DNA from 2 places in the Serratia grimesii genome. Region 1 is predicted to be linked to the other one. Evidence: predicted binding sites of a transcription regulator. Region 1 holds the regulator's gene; the other holds the start of a gene.
The links. Region 1 encodes CRP, which controls carbon source genes, mostly activating them, when cyclic AMP is high. Its sites were predicted from a motif close to ATGTGANNNNNNTCACAT; they were not measured.
Positions count from the first base shown of each region.

Region 1 (8,365 bases):
TCGTTACCACTGCCGATAAACAAGAAGCATCCCGGCACTTTCTCTTGGTAAGACGAGAAATCCTCGCTACCGAACATCGCTGACCCCATTTCCCTCAACGCCTGCGTGCCCACAACGGCAGCAATCACATCACGGGCGATACCACAGGCATCTGGGTGGTTATTGCCAATGGTGTAGCCCTTCGTCCACTCCAGCTTATATTCCGCACCATGTGCCTGACAGACGCCTGCCAATGTTTGCTCCATCAGCTTTGGTACCCTGGCTCTTACGTCGCGGCTGTGCGTCCGTAAGGTTCCCGCCAATCGCGCACTGTCGGGGATAACGTTGTAGCTGTCGCCCGCCTGAAAGGTAGCCACTGTCAATACTGGCGCATTCAGCGGATCCAGTTTACGCGCGACTATCTGCTGTAAGGCAGTAACCACCTCGGCCCCAATAGTCACGGGATCGATGCATAAGTGCGGCATCGACCCGTGCCCGCCCTTGCCCTGCAGCACAATGTCAAAGTTGTCGCTCGAGGCACTGAACACGCCCTGTTTGATCGCCACTTCGCCGGTAGGGAAGTTTGGCATGACATGCAGGCCAAAAATCATCTCCACGCCGTCCAACACGCCGAGTTCAACCAGCTGTTGCGCGCCACCCGGTGGCACCTCCTCGGCGTGCTGGAAGATAAACCGTACCGACCCCTTGATCTGAGCCTGTAAGCGGCACAGCACGCTGGCAGCCCCCAGCAGCATTGCACTGTGCGCATCGTGGCCACATGCATGCATTACCCCAGGTCGGGTCGAACAGAAGGCTTCATCACTCACCTCCTGAATAGGCAGCGCATCAATGTCCGCACGCAACGCGTAACATGGCCCCGGCGCAGCACCTTGCAGCTCAGCGACCACACTGTTCGGTGTCGGTCTGGTGATCGTCAATGGGCCAAAGGTCGCCAACTCACCGGCGATATACTCTGCGGTATTCGTTTCCTGAAAAGACAGCTCGGGATAAGCATGTAGGTGTCGACGCCAGCGTACGACATCTCGTTCAACCTCGGCCAACAGCGTTTCAATATTCATGTTCATTCTCCTTAATTCAGTGCCGACTGGCGTGCTTTACCCGCCAACGGCAAGATCACCAATCCGGAAACCACCATCGCCATAGCCAAAAATATAAATGTGCTCATATAGCCATTGCTGATGGTGATCAGATATCCCATGACAACAGGAGCGACAAAACCACCCAATGTGCCCCCTGTGTTGATTAGCCCCATGGCGGCACCTATCACATCAACCGGCAGCCGTTTCATCGGCAACGTGAACACCGTGACAAACGACGCCATCAGGAAGACATAACCGAGGAACAGGAACAGGCTGGCGGCCAGCGCTGACCCGCTGGTAAATACCAGCCAGATACACAGCGCACTGAGCAGTGAACAAATGCAAATAACCAGCGGCTCACGCCCTTCCAAATAACGCCCCACCAGCCAACCGGTTGCCAGAGAGGAGATCCAGATCCCCAGCCCGCCCGCAGCCACCACCATGCTGGAAAGGCCAAGCGACATACCGCGCTGTTGCACCAGGAATTTTGGCAACCACGCCATTAGCCCGTAGGAGGGAATATTGATGCAGAAAATCGCCAAGAACAGCAGCAACACGATGGGGCTTTTCAGTAACGTGCGATAATTACTCCCCGTCGACCCGGGCTGTTTTGGCTCTGCCTGAGGCGGATTTGGTACCAGCCACAAAATACAGGCAGCGATCATAAAGGCCAGCATGCCAAGCATAGAAAACGAACCGCGCCAGCCGATATGTTCGAGACAATAAACGGCCACAAGAGGCCCGGCAGTCATTGCCAACCCTGCGGAAGACAACAAAATAGACTGCGCGAACGTGCGCTGCTCAAGAGGGAAATTGGCCACGACCGCTTTGGCGCATGAACTTGGATATCCAGAATGACCAATACCAGACAGGAAACGGAAGGTCACCAGCAGGCCCAGACCGAACCCCAGCAGGCCGAAACATAGTGCAAAGCCCCCCAGTAAAAACAGAGAACTGCACAGCACTTTCTTAAAGCCAAAACGATCGCAGAGCCAACCCGCCGGTATCTGGAACAATGAATACGCCAGGAAGAACATCCCTGTGATATAGCCCAGTTGCTCTGCCTGCAAATTAAACTCTCGTTCAATAGGCAACAGCGCAAAACCCATAACACTCTTGTCGATGTAAACCACTACATAACCCACAAACAGCAAAAAAATCATTAGCGAACGATTTTTCATAGCTGATATTCCTTTAAGTTATCGCCCCAGTGTATGCCCGACAGAATGGGCACGCGGTAATAGTGTGCGCTTCGTCACTTTATAGTTTTAATAACAACCAATTAAGTCATACATGGCGAAATTATAGGCTTTACGCAGGCGGCGTAAGATGCAATCTTTTAAGCGGTGATGCTTTTTACTGATAGGGGGGGATGAGTGCGCTATTTACCTAAGTTGCAGCAGTTAAAGGTATTCCAACAGGTCATCCGCAGCGGCAGCATCCGTGGTGCGGCTCGCGCCCTGGGGCAATCCCAACCCGCAGTGAGCCGTAGCATCCGCGAACTGGAGCAAACGTTGGAAACCCAGTTAATTCTGCGCAGTAGCCAAGGGATGACGTTAACCGCAACCGGCCGTGCTTTTTCGCTGCGGATGCAGCTTATCCTGGAGGAATTGCAGCGCGCTTCCGATGAGATCCAGCAACTCAATCAACATTCACAGGGTAGCGTCGCCATCGGCTGCTCTTCGTTACTGGCACTTACGGTACTGCCAGGGCTGGTAGATGCGTTCAAATGTCAGTTCCCGCAAGCCAACCTGATAATCCGCGAAGCGCAGCTATCTACTCTGTTGCCGGCCTTGCGTGAGGGGAGACTGGATTTCGTCGTCGGCACTGTTAGCCCAGGACTTCCGCTGGAAGAAATGTGTCATGAGCCGTTATTCAACGCGCCATTTTGCATTATCGCACGTGATGGGCACCCGCTGGCGCAGGCAACGTCGCTGGATGATTTGCGGCAAGCCAAGTGGCTGCTGCCGGAAACCGACATGGGGTATTATCATCAATTACAGTCAGTACTCGGAAACTTTTATCAACAGTTGACCCATGCGCCGATTCGTTCGGATTCTGTAGTCTGTGGACTGAACATGGTGTTGGAAACGGACTGTTTGACTATCGTGGCGCGGGCGATGAGCAACCCATTCTCTTTGCGGGGAAAATTGGCAATCCTGCCTATCGACACTTTGCCACAGGCGCAATATGGCGTGCTGTATTCGCAAAAATCGCCGCTGACAGTGACGGCGCGGCGATTTCTCGATTTATTACGTACCCATTGCCAACGCTACAGCTGGTAGGGTCAGGCTACGTCGCGGATCTCGAAGCTGTGAGTCACACTGGCGGCCTTACTCAGCATCAATGACACCGAGCAGTATTTCTCTGCCGAGAGGTTCACCGCCCGCTCAACGACTTTGTCACTCAGATCCTTACCGGTCACGATAAAATGCAGGTTGATATGGGTGAACAAACGCGGTGCTTCTTCACGTCGTTCAGAAGTCAGCTTGACCTCGCAGTCGCGCACATCATTACGCCCTTTTTGCAAGATCGACACCACATCGATAGCACTGCACCCCCCCACCGACATCAGCACCATTTCCATCGGGCTAGGCGCTTTATCGCCCGCATTGCCGTCCATCAATACCTGATGGCCAGACGCGGACTCACCCAGAAACGTTAACCCTTCCACCCACTTAACTCTTGCCTGCATGCTGGTCACTCCGGTTAATTTCTTAAAATCAGGGTACGCTTTCGCATAGAAACTGGCAACGGAACCTGATGCTAATCATGCTGAAGCGAGACAACACAAGACACCCGCCTCACTCTGTGCTACAAACAGAGCCGCAATAAATCTTTCCGGGACACTGATTTCAGGGAAACTCCCAGGGAAAGGCTCCTTTACCGGTATGTTAACAGAATGTAGCTTGCAGCTCTCCCGGCAAGTTAATATGCTAGAGCGACAGCGTATATTTATGACACGCCTCAAAATCTGCTGATAGCCACCATTAAAACAACGGCGACAACAGGTTTTACAGGGAACTCTGACCCCTGTGACACAAGGCAGCGATAACAACAGAGGATAACAGCGAATGGTTCTCGGCAAACCGCAAACAGACCCTACTCTCGAATGGTTCCTGTCTCATTGCCATATCCACAAATATCCATCCAAAAGTACGCTGATTCACCAAGGTGAAAAGGCCGAAACGCTTTACTACATCGTTAAAGGCTCCGTCGCGGTGCTGATTAAGGATGAAGAAGGTAAAGAGATGATTTTGTCCTACCTTAACCAGGGGGATTTCATCGGCGAGCTTGGATTATTTGAAGAAGGTCAGGAGCGTAGCGCCTGGGTTAGGGCGAAAACCGCCTGTGAAGTGGCTGAAATTTCCTACAAGAAATTCCGCCAGCTAATTCAGGTCAACCCAGACATCCTGATGCGCCTGTCAGCCCAGATGGCAAACCGTCTGCAGATAACGTCTGAGAAAGTGGGTAACCTCGCCTTCCTCGACGTTACAGGCCGTATCGCGCAAACACTGCTGAACCTGGCAAAACAACCTGATGCCATGACCCATCCTGATGGTATGCAGATTAAAATTACTCGCCAGGAAATTGGCCAGATCGTCGGTTGTTCACGTGAAACCGTTGGCCGTATTCTGAAAATGCTGGAAGATCAAAACCTGATCTCCGCGCACGGCAAAACTATTGTCGTTTACGGCACGCGTTAATCACTGAAAAAACGGCGCGATGTTTCGCGCCGTTTTTTTATGCCCCAAGTCATCATGTGGCGCCGACTGATTTACCACCCGGAAGTCAATTACGCACTGCGGCAAACGCTGGTGCTGTGCCTGCCAGTGCTACTCGGCCTGTTGATCGGCCAACTGCAATACGGACTGTTATTTTCTCTGGTTCCTGCCTGCTGTAATATTGCCGGGCTGGATACCCCTCACAAACGCTTCTTCAAACGCCTGATCGTCGGTGGTTCGCTATTTGCACTCAGCAGCCTGCTATTGCAGCAAGCATTGCTGTGGCACCTGCCGTTGCCGGTACTGATGCTCGGCCTGGCGCTGCTCCTCGGCGTAAGCGGTGAAATCAGCCCGTTACATGCCCGCCTGCTACCCGCCTCGCTGGTTGCTGCCATCTTTTCTCTCAGCATGGCCGGTACAGTTCCGCTTTGGCACGCACCGTTGCTATACGTCGTGGGCACAGCCTGGTACGGCCTGTTTACCTGGTTTTGGTTCACGCTGTGGAAAGAGCAACCGATGCGCGAGTCGCTCAATCAGCTCTATCTGGAACTGGCAGATTACTTTGAAGCCAAATATTCGCTGCTGACCCAACATACCGATCCACAGACCGCGTTACCGCCCCTGTTGGTGCGCCAGCAAAAAGTGATGGATCTAATCACCCTGCTGTATCAGCAGCTTAACTTTCTACCGCACGCCAGTAACCTCGAGCAAAAGCGCCTGCAGCGTACTTTTCAGGTCGCACTGGATTTGCAGGAACACATTACCGTCAGCCTGCATCTACCGGAAGAAGTGCAAAAACTGGTGGAACAGAGCCAAGCCGAAGCGATCATCCGCCGTAATGCACAGGTGATTGCCGGCCGCCTGCGCACGGTGGCGCACGATATTCTTTATCACCAGCATTCTCAGCGCTTCAATATGGACAATGAACTGGCGGCACTAGAAAAAGTGGCGACGCAGCACCCAGACAACCCGGTTGGGCAGTTCTGTTACTACCATTTCAGTCGCATCGCCCGTCTGCTGCGCACCCAGCACCCACTTTACCGTCGCGATTTGATGGCCAATCAAAACCGCCTGCCTTTCTGGCCCGCCTTGGTCAGCTATCTGTCATTCAAATCCAACGCCCTGCGCAATGCGGCGCGATTGGGTGTCACACTTGCTGCGGGCAGTAGCCTCGGGATGGTTTTCAACCTGCCTAAACCTTACTGGATCCTGTTGACCATCATGCTGGTGAGCCAGAACGGCTATAACGCCACCCGGGTACGTATCCAGCACCGTGCACTCGGTACTTTGGTCGGGCTGGTGATCGCTGCTGGCCTGCTGCAATTGCAGCTGCCTGAGGCAGAAACGCTCAGCGTGATGTTGGTGATCACTCTGCTCGCCTACTTGGTCTCGCGTAAAAACTACGGGCTGGCGGTGATTGGCTTTACGGTGACAGCGGTCTACACCTTGCAATTACTGGCGCTAAACGGCACCCATTTCTTGGTACCGCGCCTGATCGATACCTTGATTGGGTGTGTGCTGGTGTTCGGTAGCACCATCTGGTTGTGGCCGCAGTGGCAAAGCGGCTTGCTGCGTAAAAACGCCCACCAGGCGCTGGAGAACGATCAACAGGCATTGCGTTTGCTGCTGGAAGAGCAAGAACCCGACCCCAGTGCACTGGCCTATGCCCGTATGCAGGTCAATCAGGCGCACAATGCGCTTTTCACCTCATTGAATCAGGCGATGCAGGAACCGGGATTTGAATCGAGCTATCTGGCGGATATGCGCCTGTGGGTGACACACAGCCAGTTTATTGTCGAACACCTTAATGCGATGACTATTCTGGCGCGCGAGCACTATATGCTGACGCCAAAACTGGCGGAGGAATATCTGCAATCTTGTGAGATTGCGCTGCAAAGCTGTCAGCAACGGCTGGAGTACGACGGGCCAAGCAGTGGCAACAGCATTATGCAGCCGCCGGATTTGCACCCTGATATGCCGGTGACCGAAATGGAACGCCACCTGCGGCGTATTTTGTCGCACCTGAGCGTCATGCATACCATCTCGTCATTGGCCTGGAGCCAACGCCCACATCATGGCATTTGGCTGAAGCGTAAACTCCGCGATCAATAAGGGCGCCGTATGGCGCCCCCGTTATCAAGACAACGCATTAAGCGTTAATCACATCCTGCACGGCCAACTCAAACAATGCCATACCGTCATCGATGTCCTGAGTTTCCACAACCAGTGAAGGGGCAAAGCGAATGACATTTGGCCCTGCGTTAAGAATCATCAGCCCACGAGCGGCAGCAGCAGTCAGGAAGTCGCGCGCCTTGCCGTGGTATTGCGGAGTCAGCTCAGCGCCAATCAGCAAGCCCATGCCACGGATGTCACTGAAGATACCGTACTTCTCGCCAATCTTCTTTAATGCCTGCACGTAAAAACCATGGCGCAGTTCAATGCCACTCAGTACTTCTGGCGTATTGATCACGTCCAGCGCTGCTTCTGCCACAGCACAGGCTAGCGGGTTGCCACCGTAGGTGGTGCCATGAGTACCCACCTGCATTACCGAAGCAATGTCTTCGGTGGTCAACATGGCGCTGACAGGGAAACCACCACCGAGTGCTTTGGCTGTGGTAAGAATGTCCGGCGTTACACCATAATGCATGTAAGCGAACAGCTTACCGCTACGCCCCATACCACTTTGTACTTCATCGAATACCAGTAGCGCCTGGTGCTTATCGCAGAGTTCACGCACACCTTTGAGGAATTCGGCATTTACCGGGGTAATACCGCCCTCACCCTGAATCGGCTCCATCACTACCGCACAGGTGTGATCATCCATTATGGCTTTTACTGCGGCCAGATCGTTGAACGGCACGTGCACGATATCCGCAGGTTTCGGCCCAAAGCCGTCAGAATACTTGGCCTGCCCACCCACCGAGACGGTGAATAGCGTGCGACCGTGGAAAGCGTTATAAAACGCGATGATTTTGGTTTTATACGGACTGTGGCGGGTAATGGCGTAATGGCGCGCCAGCTTGAAGGCCGCTTCGTTGGCTTCTGCACCGGAGTTGGCGAAAAACACCCGGTCGGCAAAGGTGGCGTTGATCAACTTGGTGGCCAGACGCAGCGCTGGCTCGTTAGTAAAAACGTTGCTGGTATGCCACAGGGTTTCGCCCTGCTGTTTCAGCGCCTCGACCAAAGCCGGGTGACAGTGCCCTAACGCCGTCACCGCAATGCCGCCAGAGAAATCGATATACTCTTTCCCCTGCTGGTCCCACACGCGGCTGCCTTTGCCCCTGACCGGAACAAACTGCGCGGGTGCATAAACAGGCAGGATAACCTGGTCAAAGGTACTGCGGTTAACTGCGGATTTTTCGGTCATTATGGGGCCCACCCTAAATGTGACTCAGTCTTTTGGTTGCGATTGAGTGAAAATATAATCACAAAATATGCATAAAAAACCAATAAAGGGCAAACGCAAATCGTCTTCGCGGTTAAAAAAAACCTAACCGGTTAACTTTTAAGGAAATTATCCAGCAGCTGGTGGCCCTGCTCGCTAAGGATACTCTCCGGGTG
Region 1 is NZ_LT883155.1:4,783,372-4,791,736, forward strand. It holds gene SGBXF1_RS22390 (amidohydrolase) at 1-1,064, opposite strand, end outside; gene SGBXF1_RS22395 (MFS transporter) at 1,070-2,260, opposite strand; gene SGBXF1_RS22400 (LysR substrate-binding domain-containing protein) at 2,456-3,364, shown strand; gene SGBXF1_RS22405 (OsmC family protein) at 3,367-3,774, opposite strand; gene crp (cAMP-activated global transcriptional regulator CRP) at 4,154-4,786, shown strand; gene SGBXF1_RS22415 (YccS/YhfK family putative transporter) at 4,841-6,916, shown strand; gene argD (bifunctional acetylornithine/succinyldiaminopimelate transaminase) at 6,954-8,171, opposite strand; gene SGBXF1_RS22425 (aminodeoxychorismate synthase component II) at 8,303-8,365, opposite strand, start outside.

Region 2 (8,365 bases), 780 kb from region 1:
CGTTGCGATGATTGGCGCTTCTGCAGCCTTGAGCCTGTCCGGTATTCCGTTCAACGGCCCAATCGGTGCTGCGCGCGTGGGTTACATCAACAACCAGTATGTGTTGAACCCAACTACCGACGAGCTGAAAGAAAGCAGCCTGGACTTGGTTGTTGCCGGTACCGCTGGTGCTGTACTGATGGTTGAATCCGAAGCTGACGTTCTGAGCGAAGATCAGATGCTGGGTGCTGTGGTCTTTGGCCATGAGCAACAGCAGATTGTTATCGAGAACATCAATTCACTGGTTGCTGAAGCTGGCAAACCTAAGTGGGACTGGCAGGCACCTGCAATCAACGAAGTGCTGCACGCACGCGTTGCAGAACTGGCAGAAACCCGTCTGGGCGACGCTTATCACATCACCGAAAAACAAGAGCGTTATGCTCAGGTAGATGCGATCAAGAGCAGCGTTGTTGAAACGCTGTTGGCGCAAGACGACACTCTGGACGTGTCTGAAATTCAGGACATCCTGGGTAGCGTTGAGAAAAACGTCGTTCGTAGCCGTGTACTGCGTGGCGAACCACGTATCGATGGTCGTGAAAAAGACATGATTCGTGGTCTGGACGTGCGCACTGGCGTACTGCCGCGTACCCATGGTTCCGCGCTGTTCACCCGTGGTGAAACTCAGGCTCTGGTTACTGCAACGCTGGGTACTGCCCGTGATGCACAGAATCTGGATGAGCTGATGGGCGAGAAGACCGACAGCTTCCTGTTCCACTACAACTTCCCTCCGTACTCCGTTGGTGAGACTGGGATGGTAGGTTCGCCTAAACGTCGTGAAATTGGTCACGGTCGCCTGGCGAAACGTGGCGTATTGGCTATGATGCCTAAAGCAGAAGATTTCCCGTACACGGTGCGTGTGGTTTCTGAAATCACCGAATCCAACGGTTCTTCTTCTATGGCTTCAGTCTGTGGTGCTTCTCTGGCGCTGATGGACGCAGGTGTGCCAATCAAGGCTGCTGTTGCGGGTATCGCAATGGGCCTGGTTAAAGAACAAGACAACTTTGTTGTTCTGTCCGACATTCTGGGTGACGAAGACCACCTGGGCGACATGGACTTCAAAGTAGCCGGTAGCCGCGACGGTATCACCGCGCTGCAGATGGACATTAAAATTGAAGGCATCACCCGCGAAATCATGCAGGTGGCACTGAACCAAGCCAAGGGCGCGCGTCTGCACATTCTGGGCGTGATGGAACAGGCTATCAGCACCCCGCGTGGCGATATCTCTCAGTTTGCACCACGTATTCATACTATCCGCATCAACCCGGATAAGATCAAAGACGTGATTGGTAAAGGCGGCTCTGTCATTCGTGCGCTGACTGAAGAGACCGGTACTACCATCGAAATCGAAGATGATGGTACAGTTAAAATTGCTGCTACCGATGGTGAGAAAGCGAAATTCGCTATTCGCCGCATCGAAGAGATCACCGCTGAGATCGAAGTAGGCCGTATTTACCAGGGTAAAGTTACCCGTATCGTTGATTTCGGCGCATTCGTGGCGATCGGCGGCGGTAAAGAAGGTCTGGTTCACATCTCTCAAATCGCTGACAAGCGTGTTGAGAAAGTGACCGACTATCTGCAAATGGGTCAGGAAGTGCCGGTTAAGGTACTGGAAGTTGACCGTCAGGGCCGTGTGCGTCTGAGCATCAAAGAAGCGACAGCACCAGAAGCAGGTTCACCTGCGCCTGAAGCAGAATAAGTAGAAAAAACTGTATAGATAGATTTACAGCTCCCCGCCATGGGGTTGGGAGCTGTTCGTATCGCGCGGGTAGGATGCTTGCGTATTAGCAAACGGATGACAGGACGTTCATCCAATGTTTGTCTTCGGGAGTGGGAAATGAAGCCTTTCTTGCGCTGGTGTTACGTTGCGACAGCACTCATGCTGGCAGGATGCAGCAACCATGATTGGCGTAAAGACGAAGTTTTGGCGATCCCGTTGCAGCCAACTCTGCAGCAGGAAGTGATCCTGGCGCGCATGGAACAAATACTTGCCAGCCGGGCACTGACGGACGATGAGCGTGCGCAGCTTTTATATGAGCGCGGTGTGTTGTATGATAGCCTCGGGCTACGTGCATTAGCGCGAAATGATTTTTCGCAAGCGCTAGCAATACGTCCTGATATGCCAGAAGTTTTCAACTACCTGGGCATTTACTTAACGCAGGCAGGCAATTTTGATGCTGCCTATGAAGCGTTTGATTCTGTACTAGAGCTTGATCCAACTTACAATTACGCGCGTTTAAACCGGGGCATCGCACTGTATTATGGCGGCCGCTTCCCGTTGGCGCAGGATGATCTGCAGGCGTTTTATCAAGACGACCCAAACGATCCCTTCCGTTCGTTGTGGCTGTATCTTGTGGAAAGAGAAATCGATCCCAAGAAGGCTGACGTAGCGCTCCAGCAGCGTTATGACAAAGCGAACCGAGGGCAATGGGGATGGAATATTGTCGAATTCTACCTGGGCAACATTAGCGAAAAAACGCTGATGGAACGCCTCAAGGCAGATGCAACGGATAACACTTCGCTCGCTGAGCATCTCAGTGAAACTGACTTCTATTTGGGTAAACACTACCTGAGTCTGGGGGACAAGGACACCGCTTCGGCGCTGTTCAAACTGACGGTTGCTAACAACGTTCATAACTTCGTTGAGCACCGCTATGCATTGTTGGAATTGGCGCTGTTGGGCCAAGAACAAGACGACCTATCGGAATCGGACCAGCAATAGCTGACGAACACCTCTACCCAAAAGATTTCAAGTTGCGGCAAGGCGGCAATCTAACGAATCCCTGGGAGCTTAGTTCACTAAGTGACGAGGATGCGGGAGAGCAGCCAAAACAGCGGCAGCTTGGAAGATGAAGGGTAATCAGCCTGAACGACATTGGTTTTACCGCCAAAGTTATCGCCTTTACGGGCGAGGGCTTTTTTGTTCGTTTTATAATCTAATTTGAGCCGGTTCACACTTTTCAATGAAAATGACTGAAAATTTTCTCGACGAGTTATGTAGACTGGCTGCCATTATTAATGAGGCACGTGTACATGACTACTGAGCTTGAAACCTCTTTTGTTGACCTGGGGCTGTCTGCTCCGATCATTTCTGCCCTGACCGATCTGGGCTACGAAAAACCGTCACCGATCCAGGCTGAGTGTATTCCTCACCTGTTGAACGGCCGTGATGTGCTGGGCATGGCACAGACCGGTAGCGGTAAAACTGCAGCATTCTCGCTGCCACTGTTGCACAACCTGAAAGCTGAGCTGAAAGCACCTCAAATCTTGGTGCTGGCACCGACCCGCGAATTGGCGGTTCAGGTTGCAGAAGCAATGACTGATTTCTCTAAACACATGCATGGCGTTAACGTCGTGGCCCTGTACGGTGGCCAGCGTTATGACGTGCAGCTGCGCGCTCTGCGTCAGGGCCCGCAAATCGTTGTAGGTACTCCAGGCCGTCTGCTGGATCACCTGAAGCGTGGCACCCTGAACCTCTCTAATCTGAGTGGTTTGGTGCTGGATGAAGCCGACGAAATGTTGCGTATGGGCTTTATCGAAGACGTAGAAACCATCATGGCGGAGATCCCGGCTGAACATCAGACCGCGCTGTTCTCTGCAACCATGCCGGAAGCTATCCGTCGCATTACCCGTCGCTTCATGAAAGATCCGCAGGAAGTGCGTATCCAATCTAGCGTCACTACTCGTCCTGACATCAGCCAGAGCTACTGGACTGTGCAGGGCATGCGTAAAAACGAAGCGCTGGTGCGTTTCCTGGAAGCAGAAGATTTTGATGCGGCGATTATCTTCGTTCGTACCAAAAACGCGACCCTGGAAGTGGCTGAAGCGCTGGAGCGCAGTGGTTACAGCAGCGCAGCACTGAACGGTGACATGAACCAGGCACTGCGTGAGCAGACTCTGGAGCGTCTGAAAGATGGTCGTCTGGACATCTTGATCGCAACTGACGTTGCTGCCCGTGGTCTGGACGTTGAGCGTATCAGCCTGGTTGTGAACTATGACATCCCTATGGATTCAGAGTCTTACGTTCACCGTATCGGCCGTACAGGTCGTGCAGGTCGTGCAGGTCGTGCGTTGCTGTTCGTAGAAAACCGCGAACGTCGCTTGCTGCGTAACATCGAACGCACCATGAAGCTGACTATTCCAGAAGTTGAACTGCCAAATGCAGAACTGCTGGGTGAGCGTCGTCTGGCCAAGTTCGCCGCTAAAGTACAGCAACAGCTGGAAAGCAGCGATCTGGACATGTACCGTGGCCTGCTGGCTAAACTGCAGCCGGGCGAAGAAGAGCTGGAAATGGAAACACTGGCCGCAGCACTGCTGAAAATGGCACAGGGTGAACGTCCTCTGATTCTGCCACCGGATCCAGTATTCAAACCGCGTCAACGTCGTGAATTCAACGACCGTGACGATCGCGGTAACGACCGTCGTCGTGATGCACGTCCAGACAGCCGTGATGGTGGCGCTGAGCGTCCACGTCGTGAGCGTCGTGACGTTGGCGAAATGCAGCTGTACCGCATTGAAGTGGGCCGTGATGATGGCGTGGAAGTTCGTCATATCGTTGGCGCGATTGCTAACGAAGGCGACATCAGCAGCCGTTACATCGGTAACATCAAGCTGTTCGCTGGCCACTCTACTATTGAGCTGCCAAAAGGTATGCCGGGCGAGATCCTGTCTCACTTCACCCGTACCCGTATCCTGAACAAGCCGATGAACATGCAACTGCTGGGCGATGCACAGCCGCATGAGCGTCGTGAGCGTCCTGCCTCTGCCGGTAACGGCGAGCGTCGTGGCGGTGGTCGTCCATTTAACGGCGAACGTCGTGAAGGTGCAAACCCAGGTCGTCGTTCTTTCGGTGATCGTCGTGAAGGCGGTGCTGCTGCACCTGCTGGCAACGGTGGCGAGCGTCGTGGCGGTAACTTCAACCGTGATGGTCAGCGTGCACCACGTCGTGATGACGCCGCTCCGGCTACACCACGTCGTCGCTTCGGTGATGCATAACGCCTGATTTAACCGTTCGCGGTTAATCGGACTAAAAACCAGCCTTCGGGCTGGTTTTTTTATGCCTGAAATTCACCATTAAGTGCGGGAAAATGGCGTATCATTTATAAGGTTTTTTCTTATGGATACTATGCACGGGAGATGCCATGAGTTGGCAGCAGTTTAAGTCTCAATATCTGGTGCGTTTTTGGGCACCTTTACCTGCGGTGATTGCTGCGGGGATCCTTTCTACCTATTACTTCGGCTTGACCGGCACCTTCTGGGCAGTAACAGGGGAATTTACCCGTTGGGGCGGCCATGTATTGCAATGGTTTGGTTTCCACCCTGAACAATGGGGTTACTTCAAAGTCATTGGCCTTGAGGGAACGCCACTGCAACGCATTGATGGCAGGATGATCATCGGTATGTTCGCCGGCTGTATCGCTGCGGCGCTGTGGGCCAATAACATCAAGCTGCGGCAGCCGCAGCATCGCATCCGCATTGTACAAGCGTTGCTGGGCGGTATCATCGCCGGTTTTGGGGCGCGTCTCGCGATGGGCTGCAATCTGGCTGCATTCTTTACCGGTATTCCTCAGTTCTCACTGCACGCTTGGTTCTTCGCGCTGGCAACCGCTGCGGGATCTTACTTTGGCGCTAAATTTACGCTGTTACCCCTGTTCCGTATTCCGATCAAATTACAGAAAGTGAAGGCTGCCGCGCCATTGACGCAAAAGCCTGAACAGGCTCGTCGCCGATTCCGTCTGGGGATGGTGATTTTTTTCCTGTCGATTGCCTGGTCATTATGGACGTTATTTGATGCGCCGAAACTGGGTATTGCCATGTTGTTCGGTATCGGTTTTGGCCTGTTGATTGAGCGAGCTCAGATCTGCTTTACCTCGGCGTTTCGTGATTTGTGGATCACCGGACGTACCCACATGGCAAAAGCGATCATTATCGGCATGGCGGTCAGCGCCATTGGTATTTTCAGTTATGTGCAGCTGGGTGTGGCGCCGAAAATCATGTGGGCTGGCCCGAATGCGGTGCTGGGCGGCCTGCTGTTCGGCTTTGGCATCGTGCTGGCTGGCGGCTGTGAAACCGGCTGGATGTATCGCGCGGTGGAAGGGCAAGTTCACTATTGGTGGGTTGGGCTTGGCAATATTATTGGTGCCACGCTGTTGGCTTACTATTGGGATGATTTGGCCCCGGCATTGGCAACGAATTACGACAAAGTCAATTTACTGGATACCTTCGGCCCGATCGGCGGTCTGCTGGTGACCTACCTGCTGCTGGCGTTGGCATTTGCCGCCATGCTGTGGTGGGAGAAACGCTTTTTCCGCGCCAAGCCCGACGCGCAGGTGGTTAATTTAAGGAGTGTGTCATGAAGCAAACGGCGATAGTGCCAGATTACCGGCTGGATATGCTCGGTGAGCCATGTCCTTATCCGGCGGTGGCGACGTTAGAAGCCATGCCGCAATTGAAACCGGGGGAAATCCTGGAGGTGATCAGCGATTGCCCGCAGTCGATCAACAACATTCCTCTCGACGCACGCAATCATGGCTACAAGGTGCTGGATATCCAACAGGACGGGCCGACCATCCGCTATTTGATCCAGCGCTGATAAAATGAGGGCGCCGTAAAGGCGCCCAAAGCGTTTATCCTTTCACTAAATCGCCTTTGACGGCGGCCACAATCTCAAACGAATGTAGCCGTGCCTGATGATCAAAAATCTGGCCGTTGACCATGATTTCATCCGCTCCGGTTTCGCGCAGCAATGTCTGCAATCCGTTACGGACAGTGCTTTCATTACCGACAATCGACATGCGCAACGCCTGATCGACCCCGTATTGTTCACCGGCGGTCCACAGCGCGTGGATATTGTCCACTGGTGCGGGCAACGGACCAGGCGAGCCGCGACGCAGATTAATAAACTGTTGCTGCATAGAGGTGAACAGGAAGCGCGCATCGGCATCGCTGTCGGCAGCTACCACGTTGACGCATACCATGGCATGCGGCTGCTGGCATTGTTCTGAAGCCTTGAAGTTGTCGCGGTACAGGTTCAGAGCCTGGAACAGCATCTCCGGCGCAAAGTGGGATGCGAAGGCAAATGGCAGGCCGAGCTGGGCTGCCAACTGGGCGCTATACAGGCTGGAACCCAATAGCCAAAGTGGCACATGTAATCCCTGCCCGGGGACGGCCTGCACCGCCTGTCCTGGCTGCGCATCACAAAAGTAATGTTGCAGTTCTTGTACGTCGCGCGGGAAATTATCCACTTCGCCGGACAGATGGCGCCGAAGTGCCATCATCGTGCGTTGATCGGTGCCGGGCGCGCGACCAAGGCCCAGATCGATACGTCCAGGGTACAGCGATTCCAGCGTACCGAATTGCTCGGCGATCACCAGCGGCGAATGGTTAGGCAGCATTACGCCGCCGGAACCAAGGCGGATACTTTTGGTGCCAGCGGCCAGATAACCCAGCAGCACTGACGTTGCTGCGCTGCCGATACCCGTCATATTGTGGTGTTCAGCGAGCCAATAGCGTTGATAATCCCATTTCTCGGCGTGTTGTGCTAAATCTAAAGAGGCGTGAAACGCATCACGCGGTTTGGCCCCTTGTGGGATGGGGGATAAATCCAGTACCGAAACCGGTACCGCAGTTTTTTCAGTCATGTCATCGTCCATCAAAGAGTTGATCGCTTAAAGGGCGATTGCAGGGATCTGCAAACTACAAAGCAGAATGTGCTTTTAGTGTTAAAAGCATAATCCAATTTATAGTTATAAAAGAGGATATATGTGCTTGTAATATCCTTATGATAAAAATGGTTTTTTGGGAGCTTATTAAAATATGGACGTGTTGATTTCCGCCTGCCGCTTACCGCTCAGGGAGCTGAGATAATGAAAAAAAAGACATTGTTTACCCTGCTATTGATGGTGGTAGCGATCGCCATGGCGATTTTGTTCCGTGCCCATAATCAAGACCTGCTGCTGCAAGGGGAAGTGGATGCCCCCGAGGTGATAGTGGCGTCTAAGGCCAAGGGACGGGTAGTAGAACGTTTGGTGGAGCGTGGTGATGACGTCAAGGTCGGGCAGGTCATGATTCAGCTCGACAGCCCAGAACTGATGGCACAACTGCGCTCTGCGCAGGCGACACGGGACGAAGCCAAGGCACAGCTCGATCAGTCGTTGCATGGTACGCGTGAAGAAAGCATTCGTAACTTGCGTGCTAATCTGGCGCAGGCCGAAGCCCAATACCGTAATGCGCAGAACGATTACAACCGCAGCCTGAGCGTATCCGGCAAAGGGTATATTTCGAAGTCTGAGCTGGATAGCTCACGCCGTGCGCGTGATACTGCCTTCCA
Region 2 is NZ_LT883155.1:469,097-477,461, forward strand. It holds gene pnp (polyribonucleotide nucleotidyltransferase) at 1-1,735, shown strand, start outside; gene nlpI (lipoprotein NlpI) at 1,874-2,758, shown strand; gene yrbN (protein YrbN) at 3,006-3,080, shown strand; gene SGBXF1_RS02195 (DEAD/DEAH family ATP-dependent RNA helicase) at 3,070-5,031, shown strand; gene yedE (selenium metabolism membrane protein YedE/FdhT) at 5,178-6,392, shown strand; gene yedF (sulfurtransferase-like selenium metabolism protein YedF) at 6,389-6,628, shown strand; gene SGBXF1_RS02210 (luciferase-like monooxygenase) at 6,663-7,676, opposite strand; gene SGBXF1_RS02215 (HlyD family secretion protein) at 7,902-8,365, shown strand, end outside.
Region 2: a site for CRP is predicted at 2,976-2,993, ahead of yrbN (protein YrbN). Genes of this name have one in related genera too.